3 regions of the Streptomyces sp. NPDC005402 genome follow, and region 3 is predicted to be linked to each of the others. Evidence: riboswitches for the same ligand, from Rfam matches in the RefSeq annotation. Region 3 holds a riboswitch; each other region holds the start of a gene.

What was found. A riboswitch is a leader RNA that binds a small molecule or an ion and turns the genes downstream of it on or off. The one in region 3 is predicted to bind thiamine pyrophosphate.
Region 1: another riboswitch for thiamine pyrophosphate. It lies ahead of thiC (phosphomethylpyrimidine synthase ThiC); the one in region 3 lies ahead of ABZT02_RS29800 (thiamine ABC transporter substrate-binding protein).
Region 2: another riboswitch for thiamine pyrophosphate. It lies ahead of thiO (glycine oxidase ThiO); the one in region 3 lies ahead of ABZT02_RS29800 (thiamine ABC transporter substrate-binding protein).

The regions. Positions count from the first base shown of each region.
Region 1 covers NZ_JBEXFB010000014.1:91,181-96,307, reverse strand. Annotated here, with positions in the region: gene ABZT02_RS26390 (helix-turn-helix domain-containing protein) at 1-411, shown strand, start outside; gene ABZT02_RS26385 (SsgA family sporulation/cell division regulator) at 510-947, shown strand; gene ABZT02_RS26380 (YibE/F family protein) at 1,705-3,444, opposite strand; TPP riboswitch at 3,516-3,705, shown strand; gene thiC (phosphomethylpyrimidine synthase ThiC) at 3,698-5,127, shown strand, end outside.
Region 2 covers NZ_JBEXFB010000004.1:356,691-361,817, reverse strand. Annotated here, with positions in the region: gene ABZT02_RS10130 (Rv2175c family DNA-binding protein) at 1-273, opposite strand, end outside; gene ABZT02_RS10125 (FAD-dependent oxidoreductase) at 943-2,163, opposite strand; gene ABZT02_RS10120 (hypothetical protein) at 2,196-2,567, opposite strand; TPP riboswitch at 2,620-2,732, shown strand; gene thiO (glycine oxidase ThiO) at 2,730-3,887, shown strand; gene thiS (sulfur carrier protein ThiS) at 3,884-4,084, shown strand; gene ABZT02_RS10105 (thiazole synthase) at 4,088-4,885, shown strand; gene pknB (Stk1 family PASTA domain-containing Ser/Thr kinase) at 5,040-5,127, shown strand, end outside.
Region 3 covers NZ_JBEXFB010000017.1:139,154-144,280, reverse strand. Annotated here, with positions in the region: gene ABZT02_RS29815 (hypothetical protein) at 646-852, opposite strand; gene ABZT02_RS29810 (hypothetical protein) at 1,151-1,510, shown strand; gene rlmN (23S rRNA (adenine(2503)-C(2))-methyltransferase RlmN) at 1,857-2,963, shown strand; TPP riboswitch at 2,987-3,094, shown strand; gene ABZT02_RS29800 (thiamine ABC transporter substrate-binding protein) at 3,091-4,170, shown strand; gene ABZT02_RS29795 (iron ABC transporter permease) at 4,215-5,127, shown strand, end outside.

The DNA.
Region 1 (5,127 bases), on a different contig from region 3:
GTCTCCGACAGCCCCGGAAACCCGGCGGTCGAGGAGTGGGCCGACTTTCGCGAGACCGGGCACGCCCACGCCATCGGGCAGTGTCTGCTGGCCCAGCTCGACGACGAGGCCCGGCGCGACCACCTCGACCGGTACCCCGTGCAGTCCATCACGCCGTACACCGTGCGCGACGGCCACAGCCTGCTCCGGCGTCTCGAACGGACCGCGCGGATGGGGCCGGTGATCGAGCGTCAGGAGTACGCGCTCGGGACGGTGTGTGCGGCGATTCCGATCACGGTGGGTAATGCTGCGGCAACGATGGCCATCTCGTTGCCCGTTCATCAGTCGGACCGGTTGCTGGCCGCCACCCAGCAACTTCAAGAGGAAATCGGGCGCCTGATGGGCTCGCTCTCGATCTCTATCAGTATCTGAAAACTCACTCCTTGTGATCTGTCGTGCACGTTCAGCAAGATGCCACCAGTGTCAGAGGGATCATTCCGGGCCAACGAAGGCAGATGACGGGGTAGGCAATGCGCGAGTCCGTACAGGCAGAGGTCATGATGAGCTTTCTCGTGTCGGAGGATCTCTCCTTCCGTATTCCGGTGGAGTTGGGATACGAGGCCTGCGATCCCTATGCCGTCCGGCTGACCTTCCATCTCCCGGGCGATGCCCCGGTGACCTGGGCGTTCGGCCGCGAGCTGTTGATCGACGGGGTGGGCCGGCCCTGCGGGGAGGGTGATGTACGGGTCTCACCCGCCGGTTCCGACCTACTGGGTGATGTCCTGATCAGGCTTCAGGTCGGCGGCGACCAGGCCCTGTTCCGCTCATCGACGGCGCCGATCATCGCCTTCCTCGACCGCACCGACAAGCTGGTACCGCTGGGCCAGGAGGCCGCGCTGGCCGATTTCGACACCCATCTCGACGAGGCGCTGGACCGGATCCTGGCGGAGGAGCAGAGCGCGGGCTGATGCGTTCTGCGGCGAGCTGCCGGAACCCTTCCTCGTGGGGCGGGAGGGCGCAGGAACGCTTCTGCCGAGTCGGGCTCCTCGGCTCGGTCAGACCGGACTGGGAGCTCGTGCTGGTGAGGGGGTGGCCGGGCTCGCGGCCTGGGGAGGCTGCCGGATCGGATCAGGATGCGGGAATTCGTCGAGGCGGGCGATGAGCACTGATCACTCTCAGCGCGGGGCGACAGCGGTGAGTCGGCTCGCTGGGGATGCGGGGCGGGACGGTGCTCTGATCGGAACCAAGGCTGCGGGAGACCATCGCGGTGCTTCTGCCGAAGCGGTCGATGTGGCCCGTCCCGACGGCCGGGACCGGCAATCGGGGGCGTGGGAGCCGTAGGAATGCCCAGGCGGCGGGCCACTAGTCCGCTCTTGCGCTCGTGCGCTCGTGCGCCGAGGTCGGCGTGGGAGCGGAGGTGGCGGATGCGGCGCGCGTGTTCGCACACGCACTACGGCGAACGAGTTTCCTTGTAGGAGCCGGGAGCCGGGAGCCGGGAGCCGGGAGCCGGGAGCCGGGAGCCGGGAGCCGGGCGGCGGGCGGCGGGCGGCGGCACCCGAGCGGCGGAACCCGAGCCCAAAAGCCCAAAGCCCAGCCCGGAACCCCGAACCCGAGTCCGGAGCCCCGAAGTCCAGCCCGCGACCCGGGAGCCGGGGAGCCGGGAAGTGATCCGGAACCGGGGCTAGGAAGGGTGGGCGGAGTACTGGCCCAACCCCGGGGCCTCTCTCAGCGCTTGCGCCGCCGACCCCTCCCACCGCGTCCCGCCACCGGCCGACTGCCGGCCGTGCCCGCACTCGCACTCGTCGCCGGTACGGGCGCCGACATCCCCGCCACAGCCTCCGCCCCCGGTCGGTCGGCCGAGACCACCAGGGCCGCCAGGGCCGTCGTGACCGGTACCGAGGCGACGAGGCCGATCGAGCCGATCAGCGTACGCACGATCTCCTCCGCCACCAACTCGCTGTTGGCGACAGTCCCCACGCTGGACTGCGCGATGGAGAAGAGCAACAGCAGTGGCAACGCGGCACCGGCGTAGGCGAGGACGAGGGTGTTGACGACGGACGCGATGTGGTCGCGGCCGATCCGGATACCCGCGCGGTACAGCCCGCGCCAGCCCATCGTGGGGTTGGCCTCGTGCAGCTCCCAGACCGCCGACGTCTGCGTGACCGTCACGTCGTCGAGGACACCGAGGGAGCCGATGATGACGCCGGCGAGCAACAGACCGCTCATGTCGATCGACGGGTACAGCCCGTGGATGAGCCCGGTGTTGTCGTCCGTGTTGCCCGTCAGCGCTGCCCAGCCGATGAACAGCGAGCCGAGGACGCCGATCAGCACCAGCGAGATCAGCGTGCCCAGTACCGCCACGGAGGTACGGGCCGACAGACCGTGGCACATGTAGAGGGCGATCAGCATGATGGCGCTCGACCCGACCACCGCCACGAGCAGCGGATTCGAGCCCTGCAGGATCGCGGGCAGGACAAAGAAGTTCAGCAGCAGGAAGCTGACGGCCAGCGCGACCAGTGCCATGACACCGCGCAGCCGCCCGACGACAACGACGACGAGCGCGAAGATCCCGGCGAGCAGGCCCATCGGGAACCTGCGGTTCACGTCGGTGACCGAGTACTGGAGGTCCCTGGGCGCGGAGGGCTCGTAGGCGACCACGACCTTCTCGCCCTCGTGCAACTGTCGCGACTGGTCAGGCTGGACGATCTCCGTGAAGGTGCGGCCCTTGTCGTCGCCGGTGTCGACCCGGATCGTCGCCTTCTTGCAGGTGCCGTTGGCCTGCTGCTCGGCGGACGAGCCCTCGGCGGTGGAGGTGTCCCCGGTCGGGGTCTCCCCCGAGGCGTTCACCGACTTGCAGCTGACGCTCACGACCTTGCTGACCGTGGCCTGCTGGGTCTGCCGGTCGAAGCCGACCCCGGTGCGTTCGTGCGCCGGGGCACCACCGGGCCACAGCACCCCGAGCCCCACCACCACAGCTACACCGAACGGGATGAGGATTGCCGCGATGACCTTGCGCAGGTGCTTGGAGACGGGAGTTGCCGGTCCATGGCTATGACTGTGCGAGTGACCGTGCCCACCGCCGGAGCCGGCCTCGCTCTCATGCCCGGGCCCGCTCCCATGCCCGTGCCCGTCACCGGAACCGTGCCCGTCACCGGGACCATGCCCGCGCCCATCGCCGCCATGGCCACCGCCACCGCCCAGACCGCCGCCACCGCCGCCTGAGGCACCGTGGCTCGCGCCTTGACCGCGGCCGTAGTCGGGACCGCCGCCGTGCCCGCCCCTGGGCTCGTGCTCATGCTCGTGCCAGCCGCCGGCCCCTCCGACCCCACCGGCCTCACCGCCCCCGAAGCCACCGTGGGAGCCACCGCGAGAGCCGCTGCCGGGGCCGTGCCCAGGGCCGCTTCCGGAGCCCGGTCGGCGCGGAGGCTCGGGAGGCGGGTACGGGGGCTGATGCGTCGTGGTCACCGCCCGATCATCGCAAGAACGACAGGGGCCCTCTGTTCACCGCGCCCGAATTGACGCTAGCGTGGAGCCACCTTTGTACACGCGGGAGCTCGGAGCACCGGGCTGAGAGGGCGCTGACCTCCGTCCCAGCGATGTTTCACGTGGAACGTCATCTCCAGCGAGTGACGTTCCCCACGAAACGTCGGCCGACGGAAACCGCTGCGTCGACCGCCGAACCTGTTACCGGGTAATGCCGGCGTAGGGAGTAGGTCTCATGACCATCAAGGACGCGCGCACGCCTGCCTCCGAGCAGAACGACCAGCTCGACACGGAGGCCGGGAAGTCCATCGGCTGGCACAAGGCGTACGTCGAGGGCTCGCGCCCCGATCTGCGGGTGCCGGTTCGTCAGGTGCACCTCACCAACGGGCAGTCGGTCACGCTGTACGACACCTCCGGCCCGTACACCGATCCGCTCACCGAGACGGACGTCCGCCGGGGCCTTGTGCCACTGCGGGAGAACTGGATCATCGCCCGCGGGGACACCGAGGAGTACGCGGGTCGTCCCGTGCGCCCCGAGGACGACGGGATCAAGCACACCTCACCGCGGGGTGGCCTCCGTAACCTCGACGCGGTCTTCCCCGGGCGGTCGCGCCAGCCGCGCCGGAGCCGTGACGGCAAGGCGGTCACGCAGCTCGCCTACGCCCGTCGCGGCGAGATCACACCGGAGATGGAGTACGTGGCCATCCGGGAGAACGTCACTCCCGAGGTCGTCCGTGAGGAGATCGCGGCGGGCCGCGCGGTGCTGCCGGCGAACGTCAACCACCCGGAGATCGAGCCGATGATCATCGGCAAGCGGTTCCTGGTGAAGGTCAACGCGAACATCGGCAACTCCGCGGTCACCTCCTCCATCGAGGAGGAGGTGGAGAAGATGACCTGGGCGACCCGGTGGGGCGCCGACACGGTCATGGACCTGTCCACCGGCCGCAACATCCACACCACCCGCGAGTGGGTGCTGCGCAACTCCCCCGTCCCGATCGGCACGGTGCCGCTCTACCAGGCGCTGGAGAAGGTCGACGGTCGCGCCGAGGAGCTGACCTGGGAGATCTACAAGGACACGGTCATCGAGCAGGCCGAGCAGGGCGTGGACTACATGACGGTTCACGCGGGCGTGCGCCTGCCGTACGTACCGCTGACGGCCAACCGCAAGACCGGCATCGTCTCGCGTGGCGGCTCGATCATGGCGGCGTGGTGCCTGGCGCACCACAAGGAGTCGTTCCTGTACGAGAACTTCGAGGAACTGTGCGAGATCCTCGCCGCCTACGACGTCACGTACTCGCTGGGCGACGGCCTCAGGCCCGGCTCGATCGCGGACGCCAACGACGAGGCGCAGTTCGCGGAGTTGCGCACGCTGGGGGAACTCAACCGGATCGCGAAGCGTTTCAACGTACAGACCATGATCGAGGGCCCGGGGCACGTCCCGATGCACAAGATCAAGGAGAACATCGACCTTCAGCAGGAGATCTGCGATGAAGCTCCGTTCTATACGCTCGGCCCGCTGACCACCGACGTCGCGCCGGCCTACGACCACATCACCTCCGGCATCGGCGCCGCGATGATCGCCTGGTGGGGCACCGCGATGCTCTGCTACGTCACGCCCAAGGAGCACCTGGGCCTGCCCAACCGGGACGACGTCAAGACGGGTGT
Region 2 (5,127 bases), on a different contig from region 3:
GAGCCACTCCAGCATCTCTTCGTCGGAGAAGCCGTCGTCCCTCAGGAGCGTCAAGGTCCCGGTCAGGCCCTTGACGACCTTCTGCTCGGCCCCGTCGATGAAGGCGGCGGGGACGTGCAGCGCGCGGTTCTCACCACGGCGTACGGCGATGAGCTGGCCCTCCTTGACCAGCTGCCGCACACGCGTCACCTCGACGTCGAGCATCTCTGCGATGTCGGGGAGGGTGAGCCAGGCGGGGACGAGAGCATCGATCTTTGCGTCAATCTCGGTCACGGGATTAAGCGTGCCATCCCGCACTGACAGTCGGAAGCCGGGGCACCCCCGGCGAGTGGCAGAAGGGTGCTCCGCCGGGCCCCGAGGCATAGCGCCGACGCCCTGCCGTTTGCGGCGGGAAGAGGCGGCAGAACCGGTCGCACGACGCCTGCGGGCCGCCTCCCGCGGGCGACGGGGGTGCGCCAACGAGTGCCGACGGGCCGCGCGCCCACAACACCCTCCCGCCGCGAAAAGAAGAAACGGCAGAACCGGCCACCCGAAACCCGCCCGGCCGCCTCCCGCAGGCGACAGAGGGTGCACCGACCGTGCCGGCGGGCCGTGCCCACACCCTCCCGCCGGGACAAAAGGAAACGGCACAACCCGCCACCCGAACCCCGCCGAGACGTTTCCGACCGGCGACAGCGCGATGTGCCCACCCCCTCCCGCCGCGGTGGGAGAAAGCGCAGGACCGGCCCGCCGCCCCCGCCAGGGCCTCCGTCGGCACCGGCTCGTGGTCGTCGGGTTCCACCGGGCACCGCCGTCGGGCGCAACCGGCGCGCCGTCGAGCGCCTCACCGTCGGCGCCGCCACCGACCGCCAACCTCGCCGTCGGGGCGGAGAGCAGGACGCGCGCGGGTCGCGGAAGGCCACCCGCGCGAGGGCAGTCACCCGGGGACGACGGCCGGGCCGTTTACGCCGTCGCCGCCTTCAACGGCCTCGCCGGGTCCACCAGCAGCTCCGGGTCCATCTCCGTGCCCGCCTCGATGAGGCGTCGTCCCTGGGCCAGGTCCCGGGGTCGGCCCACCGCGAGGAGGGCCACCAGGCGGTTCTCGCGCAGCCAGCACACCGTCCAGGCGGGACCGGACGGCTCGCCGCGCCACAGGGTCGTGTCGGCGGACGCGTGGTGCCCGGCGTACTGGACGAAGCGGCCGAACTGCTCGGACCAGAAGTACGGGACCGGGTCGTAGACCGTGGGCGTCTCGCCCACGATGTCGGCGGCCACCGTGCGGGGGCCCTGGAGGGCGTTGTCCCAGTGGTGGACCAGCAGGCGCTCGCCGTACCTCCCCGAGGGGAAGGAGGCGCAGTCGCCGACCGCGTAGACGTCCGGCACGGAGGTGCGCAGCCGGTCGTCGGCGACGACCTCGTGGTGGGCGCCGAGCTCGATGCCCGAACCGGCGAGCCAGGCCGTGGCGGGTCGGGCGCCGATACCGACCACGACCGCGCCCGCGGGCACCCGGGAGCCGTCGTCCAGGACGACCGCGCCGGGCTCGACCCGCTCCACGCGCGCGTGTGTGCGCAGCACGGCACCCGCGTCGGCGTACCAGGAGGTCATCGGCGCGGCCACCTCGGCGGGTAGCGCGCCCGCGAGGGGCCGCTCGGCGGCTTCCACGACCGTCACCGCGCAGCCCGCCTCGCGCGCGGCGGTGGCGAACTCGGCGCCGATCCAGCCGGCGCCGACGACCACGATGTCGTGCTGCCGGGCGAGCACGGGGCGCAGCCGCTCGGCGTCGTCCAGGGTGCGCAGCAGATGCACCCCGGGCACGCCCTCCGTGGCGGGCAGCCGGATCGGCTCGGCGCCGGTGGCGACGACCAGGACGTCGTACGGGAAGGGTCCGGCCTCGGTGTCCAGTTCGTGCGCTTCGGGGCGCACGCCCAACACCTCGCGGCCCAGCAGCAGTTCGATGCCGAGGGCCTCGAAGTCCACGTCGAAGGCGGAGCCCTCGGCCTTGCCCAGCAGCACGGCCTTGGAGAGCGGCGGACGGTCGTACGGCTGATGGGGCTCCGCGCCGATGATCGTGACGGTTCCGGAGAAGCCCTGTTCGCGCAGGGCGACCGCCGTCTGTACCCCGGCCATGCCCGCGCCGACCACGACCACCCGCCGCTGGGCCCGCGCCTGCGTCTGCTCGCTCATTTGATCACCATAGTCAACTGACAATCAGTCAGTCAGGAGCCGTGCGCCGTGACCTGCTGCACAACCTCGCCGACCTGTTCCACCACACTCGTTCCGCTGCCCGGCTGCGACTCCCACTGCCACGTCTCCTCCAGCCGCACCCGGCCGTCGGCAAGCTCCACGACGGTCGAGACGCAGTGCCCGGAGGATGTCGTTCCGTCGTGCTTGAGCTGGACGTACCGGAAGTCGAGACGGTCCCCCGCGCGCGTGCCGACCAGATGTCCGCGTACCACGTCACCGCCCGCGTACTCGGCCCAGATCTGCCCGTCGTTCTCGTGGTAGCTGAACCGGGTCCGCGTGCCCACCTGACCTGGGGCCTGATCGGCCACCGGGGCGAGGACGAGGCCGTCGAGCGAGCGGGGCATGGCGGAAGGCTCCCTTACAGAGGCGCGCGGGCACGGGCTAGGGTGGCCAACGTAGAGCACTCGCGGGAGCCCGGACGCACCGGGCTGAGAGGGAGGCTGGGCGGCCTCCGACCGTACGAACCTGATCCGGGTCATGCCGGCGAAGGGAGGGGCTGGACGCCCATGTCCTCACGTACGTCAGACGTCCTCGTCGTCGGGGGCGGCATCATCGGCCTGGTCACGGCCTGGCGGGCCGCGCAACGCGGTCTCACCACGGCGGTCGTGGACCCCGAACCCGGCGGCGGGGCCGCCCAGGTGGCCGCCGGGATGCTGGCCGCGGTCACCGAACTGCACTACGGCGAGCAGACCCTGCTGGGCCTGAACCTCGCCTCCGCCCACCGCTATCCCGAGTTCGCGGCCGAGCTCACCGAGCTGACCGGCCTGGACCTGGGCTACCGCCGGTGCGGCACGCTCGCCGTCGCGCTGGACGCCGACGACCGCGCCCACCTTCGCGAACTGCACGCCCTCCAGCGGCAGTCGGGGCTGGAGTCGGAGTGGTTGTCCGGCCGGGAGTGCCGTCGGCTGGAGCCGATGCTCGCGCCGGGGGTGCGGGGCGGGCTGCGGGTGGACGGCGACCACCAGATCGATCCGCGCCGCCTCACGCGCGCGTTGCTGGCCGCGTGCGAGCGGGCGGGCGTGGAGTTCCACCGCACCTGGGCCCGACGTCTTCGCGTCGTACGGGACCGGGCCGTCGGCCTCACCACCACGGACGGCGAGGAACTGGGCGCGGCCCAGGTGGTGCTCGCCGCCGGAAGCCTCAGCGGCCGCCTGGAAGGCGTCCCGCAGGCCCTCCTGCCTCCCGTACGGCCCGTGAAGGGCCAGGTACTGCGCCTGACCGTGCCGCCGCGCCTCGCGCCCTTCCTGAGCCGTACCGTGCGGGCCGTGGTGCGCGGCAGCCAGGTCTACCTGGTGCCGCGCGAGAGCGGCGAGCTGGTGATCGGCGCGACCAGCGAGGAGCTGGGCTGGGACACCACGGTGACCGCGGGCGGGGTGTACGAACTGCTGCGGGACGCGCACGAACTGGTCCCCGGCATCACCGAGCTGCCGCTGACGGAGACCCGCGCGGGCCTGCGCCCGGGCTCCCCGGACAACGCCCCACTGCTCGGCCCGACGGACCTGCCCGGCCTCCTGCTGGCCACCGGTCACTACCGCAACGGCGTGCTGCTGACGCCGGTCACCGGGGACGCGCTGGCGCACGCGCTGACGACCGGTGAACTGCCCGACGTGGCCCGCCCGTTCACCCCCAGGCGGTTCCTGGAGTCCGTGGAGCAGCCGGCATGAACATCTCCGTCAACGGGGAGCCGCGCCAGTTCGCTCCCGGCACGGCTCTCGACACCGTCGTGCGGGCGCTGACACCGGCGCCCTCCGGGGTGGCCGCCGCGCTCAACGAGACCGTCGTCCCGCGCGCGCAGTGGCCCTCGACATCGCTCTCCGAGGGAGACCGCGTGGAAGTCCTCACCGCCGTCCAAGGAGGCTGACCCATGGCCGACGATCCCTTTGTCATCGCCGGTACGTCCTTCTCGTCGCGGCTGATCATGGGCACGGGCGGGGCGCCCAGCCTGGAGGTGCTGGAGCGGGCCCTGGTCGCCTCCGGCACGGAACTGACGACGGTCGCCATGCGCCGCGTGAACCCGTCGGTGCACGGCTCGGTGCTGTCCGTGCTGGAGAGGCTCGGCATCCGGGTGCTCCCGAACACGGCGGGCTGTTTCACCGCCGGGGAGGCCGTCCTGACGGCCCGCCTCGCGCGCGAGGCACTCGGCACCGACCTGGTCAAGCTGGAGGTCATCGCCGACGAGCGCACCTTGCTGCCGGACCCCATAGAGCTGCTGGACGCGGCCGAGACCCTCGTGGACGACGGCTTCACGGTGCTGCCGTACACGAACGACGACCCGGTGCTGGCCCGCAGGCTGGAGGACGTGGGCTGCGCGGCGATCATGCCGCTGGGCTCGCCGATCGGCTCGGGTCTCGGCATCCGCAACCCGCACAACTTCCAGCTGATCGTCGAGCACGCGCGCGTGCCGGTGATCCTGGACGCCGGAGCGGGCACGGCGTCGGACGCGGCGCTGGCGATGGAGCTGGGGTGTGCGGGTGTGATGCTCGCCTCGGCGGTGACGCGGGCGCAGGAGCCGGAGCTGATGGCGCACGCGATGAGACACGCGGTGGAGGCGGGGCGGCTGGCCCACCGGGCCGGTCGCATTCCTCGACGGCACTTCGCCGAGGCGTCGTCTCCGGTGGAGGGCAGGGCCGTGCTGGACCCGGAGCGGCCTGCTTTCCAGTGACCCGATGGGGACGCCGGGGCGGGAGGTGACCCAAGGGTCACGCCCGTCCCGGAGCGGCGACTCCGTGCGATCTGCGTCACAGCTGCGCTGCAGTCACGCCTCGATACCGGCCGAACCGGATGGACTGTCAGCGGCGGCTCGTACACTCGCCTGCGTGGATACGACCCTTCAGGACCCGCTGGTCGGGCAGGTGCTCGACGGCCGCTATCGCGTGGACGCGCGGATCGCGGTCGGCGGGATGG
Region 3 (5,127 bases):
CATACGCGGCCGCGGGTCCGAGGTGGCGAGCGCGGGGAGCTCTCATCCCGTCCGCCGCCGACCCAGGCAGAGCCGAGCAGACGCGGCCCATGGCGTCCAGGTCGTTCGTACAGTGGCGCGCTCCACCTGGACGCCATGGACCACGCCCGCTCCACGGTGTGTGGGTCGACGGCGGACGGGATGAGAGCTGGGGAAGGTGGTGGGCGAGACAAGGCGCTTGCTGCTGCCTCTATTCGGCGTAGGCCTAGCTGCGACTTTCTCCCTGAAGCCACGCCTCGATGGCGCTCCGCCTCCAATACAGGCGATAGAGCAACCTGTGAGGCGACGGAAATGGTTGCTTCTTCGGCCCGCCGCGCGCCAGCCAACCCGTGATGGTCTTCGGGGCCACCCGCACAAGCGCCGCCGCTCCGGCGGTGTCGACCCAGACATCGTCGTCGGGCAGCTCTGGCAAGCCGAGTAGGCGTCCGGCCGGGACCGACCTGGCTTCGATCAAAGCCTCAACGAGTGCTTGATGCTGCTCAGCAAGCGTCACGCTCCGGTTGTTCACTCGACCCTCCGCGGGACTCCGTGGCCGCAGTTTTAAGACTGCAGCGTAACCTACACGACTCCATACCAGGAGATCATTGGTTTAAATAGCCGTTTCAGTTATTCCTGAGCTGCGCCTGGTTCAGCGCCAAGCTCGCGAATAACTGAGGCCACCTGGTCGTCGGGGATCCGCTGAATCATCTGCCGCTTCAGCTCGAACTCCGCCCGCTTGCTCCGGTAGTCGAGGATGTCGCGGATAATGCAACGCAGCACCCATGCCACTCCGGGAAGAGATCCCACCGACGCCAGTTCACCAAGGATTTGCACCTGGGTCTCCTGGGTTGAATAGCGACTCGGCCGGCCAGTGGACGGCCGAGCCGCGCAGACAGCACCAGTCTCACGAGGAGAAAGGGCAACAAAAAAGCCCGAACAATGCGTTCGGGCAACAAAAAAGGCGGAGCGTCAAGCCTCCGCCAGAAGCCTCCGGGCATGCCGGGGCTGGCACTGACTATGCGACATCTGCCAACGCAAGTCAATGGTCAATCAGTCATGGCAGGTCAGAGCTCCGCGAGTGCACGTGTCCGGCCCTACCCGATCACCAGCAGTGACAACTATGCTTGTCATCATGTCGCTGCCGTTGGACGACCCCATCGTCAACTACCTCTATGGGCTCGCATGGGAGAAGGCCATTGAACGACTCGCCGAGCCACCGCAGAGCCCAGCAGGACCGGTGACAAAGAAAGAGCACTTGGCGCTTATTGCGGCGTTGGCTGACTTCTCGGCGGGGATCGAAACGAACATCCTGACCGCCACGTATTATGCATGCCAATTCCAGGTGTCGCAGGCAGAGATTGGGCGCACCTGCGGAATATCACGGCAGGCCGTCCGCCAACGCCTCGCTAAAGCAACGGTCATCCAGGTAGAACGTAAGCGTCAATACTCTTACTGGGATTACGACTACGACTACGAGGAATACGACGACTAATAGAACCCGGCTCCGGCACTCGCACCCCAGCAGCATGCGGCCTGTTGGCCCCACACTGACCGACCCGCATAGAGCTACGGATCAGAAGGCGGCCGTGCCCCAACCCTGCCCGATCGACCGGCAAGTCACGGGGAACCACGGAAACGACCGGGCATAGAGGACCACGAAGGCCCCGGGTAGTTTCGCCTGGTCGGGGGTCGTCCATCCCATCTCAGTGGCACGCATCTCTGGGCCGTCCCTGGGCCGTCCGAAGCCAACCAACGCTGACAGATGGCACCCACGGGTGACCACCCCCACCCCGCTCTGGCCTGGGCCCCCCGAGTTGATCTGCGACACTGGAAGAGTTATGCCGAAGCCCGGAGAACTCACTTTCGTCGCCCCCCGCGGAGCCCAGAAGCCGCCGCGGCACCTCGCCGACCTCACGCCCGCCGAGCGCAAGGAGGTCGTGGCCGGGATCGGGGAGAAGCCGTTTCGCGCCAAGCAGCTCTCGCAGCATTACTTCGCGCGGTACGCGCACGACCCGGCGGAGTGGACGGACATCCCGGCCGGCGCGCGCGGGAAGCTCCAGGAGGCGTTGCTTCCCGAGCTCATGACCGTCGTACGGCATCTGTCGACCGACCAGGGGACCACGCGCAAGACGCTGTGGCGGCTGTTCGACGGGACGCTCGTGGAGTCGGTGCTGATGCGGTACCCGGACCGGGTGACCATGTGCATCAGCTCGCAGGCGGGCTGTGGAATGAACTGTCCCTTCTGTGCCACCGGGCAGGCGGGACTGGACCGCAATCTGTCCACCGCCGAGATCGTCCACCAGATCGTGGACGGGATGCGGGCGCTGCGGGACGGGGAGGTGCCGGGCGGGCCCGCGCGGCTCTCCAACATCGTCTTCATGGGCATGGGTGAGCCGCTCGCCAACTACAAGCGGGTCGTCGGCTCCATTCGCGCGCTCACCGATCCCGCCCCCGACGGACTCGGGCTCTCTCAGCGCGGCATCACCGTGTCGACCGTCGGGCTCGTGCCCGCCATTCACCGGTTCGCCGACGAGGGCTTCAAGTGCCGGCTCGCGATCTCCCTGCACGCCCCCGACGACGAGCTGCGCGACACCCTCGTCCCCGTGAACACACGGTGGAAGGTGCGCGAGGTGCTCGACGCCGGGTTCGAGTACGTCGAGAAGTCCGGGCGGCGGCTCAGCATCGAGTACGCGCTCATCCGGGACATCAATGACCAGGCGTGGCGCGGTGACCGGCTCGGGCGACTGCTCAGGGGCAAGCCCGTGCACGTCAACCTCATCCCGCTGAACCCAACCCCCGGGTCCAAGTGGACCGCCTCCCGGCCCGAGGACGAGAAGGCGTTCGTCGAGGCCATCGCCGCCCATGGCGTGCCGGTGACCGTCCGGGACACCCGTGGGCAGGAGATCGACGGGGCCTGTGGTCAGCTCGCGGCCACCGAGCGGTAGTCTGACGGACGTACGTACATCTTCATATCCGACAGGGGAGCGCCACAGCGCTGAGAGTGCGGCAATCGGGCCGCAGACCCTCTGAACCTCGCCCAGGTCATTCTGGGTAGGAAGTTCGGTCATCACCGTGAACAACAAGAAGTTCCTTGCTGCCGTCGTAGGCCTCGGCATGGTCACACTGTCCGCGTGCGGGTCGTCCTCCTCCTCCGCTTCCGAGGGAAACGGCTCCAAGACCGTCACCCTCGTCAGCCACGACTCGTGGGCCGTCTCCAAGAACGTCCTCGCTGACTTCGAGAAGAAGTCCGGCTACAAGGTCAAGGTCCTGGAGGACGGCGACGCCGGGCAGGCCGTCAACAAGGCCATCCTCACCAAGGACAACCCGCAGGGAGACGTCTTCTTCGGGGTCGACAACACCCTGCTGTCCCGCGCGCTCGACAACGGGCTCTTCCAGTCGTACGAGGCGAAGGGCGCCGACGGGATCAAGGCGGAGTACCGGGTCGACCAGGACAAGCACCGGGTCACTCCCATCGACACCGGCGACATCTGCGTCAACTACGACAAGGCCTGGTTCAGCGAACACAAGCTGGCCCCGCCGACGTCGTACGACGATCTGATCAAGCCCGCCTACAAGAACCTCCTCGTCACCGAGAACGCCGCCACCTCCTCGCCGGGTCTCGGGTTCCTGCTCGGGAGTGCCGCGAAGTACGGCGACGACAGCTGGCAGGACTACTGGAAGAAGCTCAAGGCCAACGGCCTCAAGGTCGTCGACGGCTGGGAGCAGGCCTACAACGAGGAGTTCTCCGGGTCGGCCGGAGGCAAGAAGGCCAAGGCCGACCGGCCGCTCGTCGTCTCGTACGCCTCCTCGCCGCCCGCCGAGGTGATCTACGCCGACCCGAAGCCGACGACCGCGCCCACCGGGGTCGCGCAGGGCACCTGCTTCCGGCAGATCGAGTACGCCGGACTGCTGAGCAACGCCAAGAACACCAAGGGGGGCAAGGCGTTCCTGGACTTCCTGCTCACCAAGGAGTTCCAGCAGGACATGCCGCTCAACATGTTCGTGTACCCGGTCGTCGAGGGCGCCCGGGTGCCGGCCGAGTTCACCCAGTACGGTCCGCAGGCCAAGGATCCCGAGACCATGGACCCGGCGAAGATCGCCGACAACCGTGACGACTGGGTCAAGTCATGGACCTCGCTCGTACTGAAGTAAGGCCCCGCAAGCCTTACGGCAACGCGGCGGCGCGGCTCGGGCTCATGGCCGTGCCCGTCGCGTTCTTCGCCGTCTTCTTCGTCTATCCCGTCGGCGCCATTGTCAGGCGCGGGCTCAAGGTCGATGGTGCCTGGCAGTTCGGCCGGATCGCCGACGTCCTGGCCCAGCCGGACATCCGGCACGTCCTGTGGTTCACCACCTGGCAGGCGCTCACCTCCACCGCGCTCACGCTCCTGATCGCGCTCCCCGGCGCGTACGTCTTCGCGCGCTTCGACTTCCCCGGCAAGCAGGTCCTGCGGGCCGTGGTCACCGTCCCCTTCGTGCTGCCGACCGTCGTCGTCGGTACGGCCTTCCTGGCGCTCGTCGGAAGCGGCGGCCTCACGGACGACGTGTGGGGCGTCCGGCTGGACACCACCGTGTGGGCGATCCTGCTCGCGCACGTCTTCTTCAACTACGCGGTCGTCGTACGGACCGTCGGCGGACTCTGGGCCCAGCTGGACCCGCGTCAGGAGGAGGCCGCGCGGATGCTGGGCGCGTCCCGGCTCCGGGCCTGGCGGACGGTCACGCTCCCCGCGCTCGCGCCCGCCGTGGCAGCCGCCGCGCTGATGGTCTTCCTCTTCACCTTCACCTCCTTCGGCGTGGTGCAGATCCTCGGCGGGCCGACGTTCTCGACCCTCGAAGTGGAGATCTACCGGCAGACCTCCGAGATCTTCGACCTGTCCACGGCCGCCGTGCTGACGCTGATCCAGTTCGTCGCGGTGGGCGCGGTCCTCGCCCTGCACGCGTGGACCGTACGGCGCCGGGAGACCGCGCTGCGGCTCGTGGCCGAGTCCGTCAGCGCCCGGCGGCCGCGCGGCGCGGGAGAGTGGGGACTGCTGGCCGGCGTCGTGGGCACCATCGCCGTACTCCTTGTGCTGCCGCTCGCCGTCCTCGTCCAACGGTCGCTCGACACCCCCG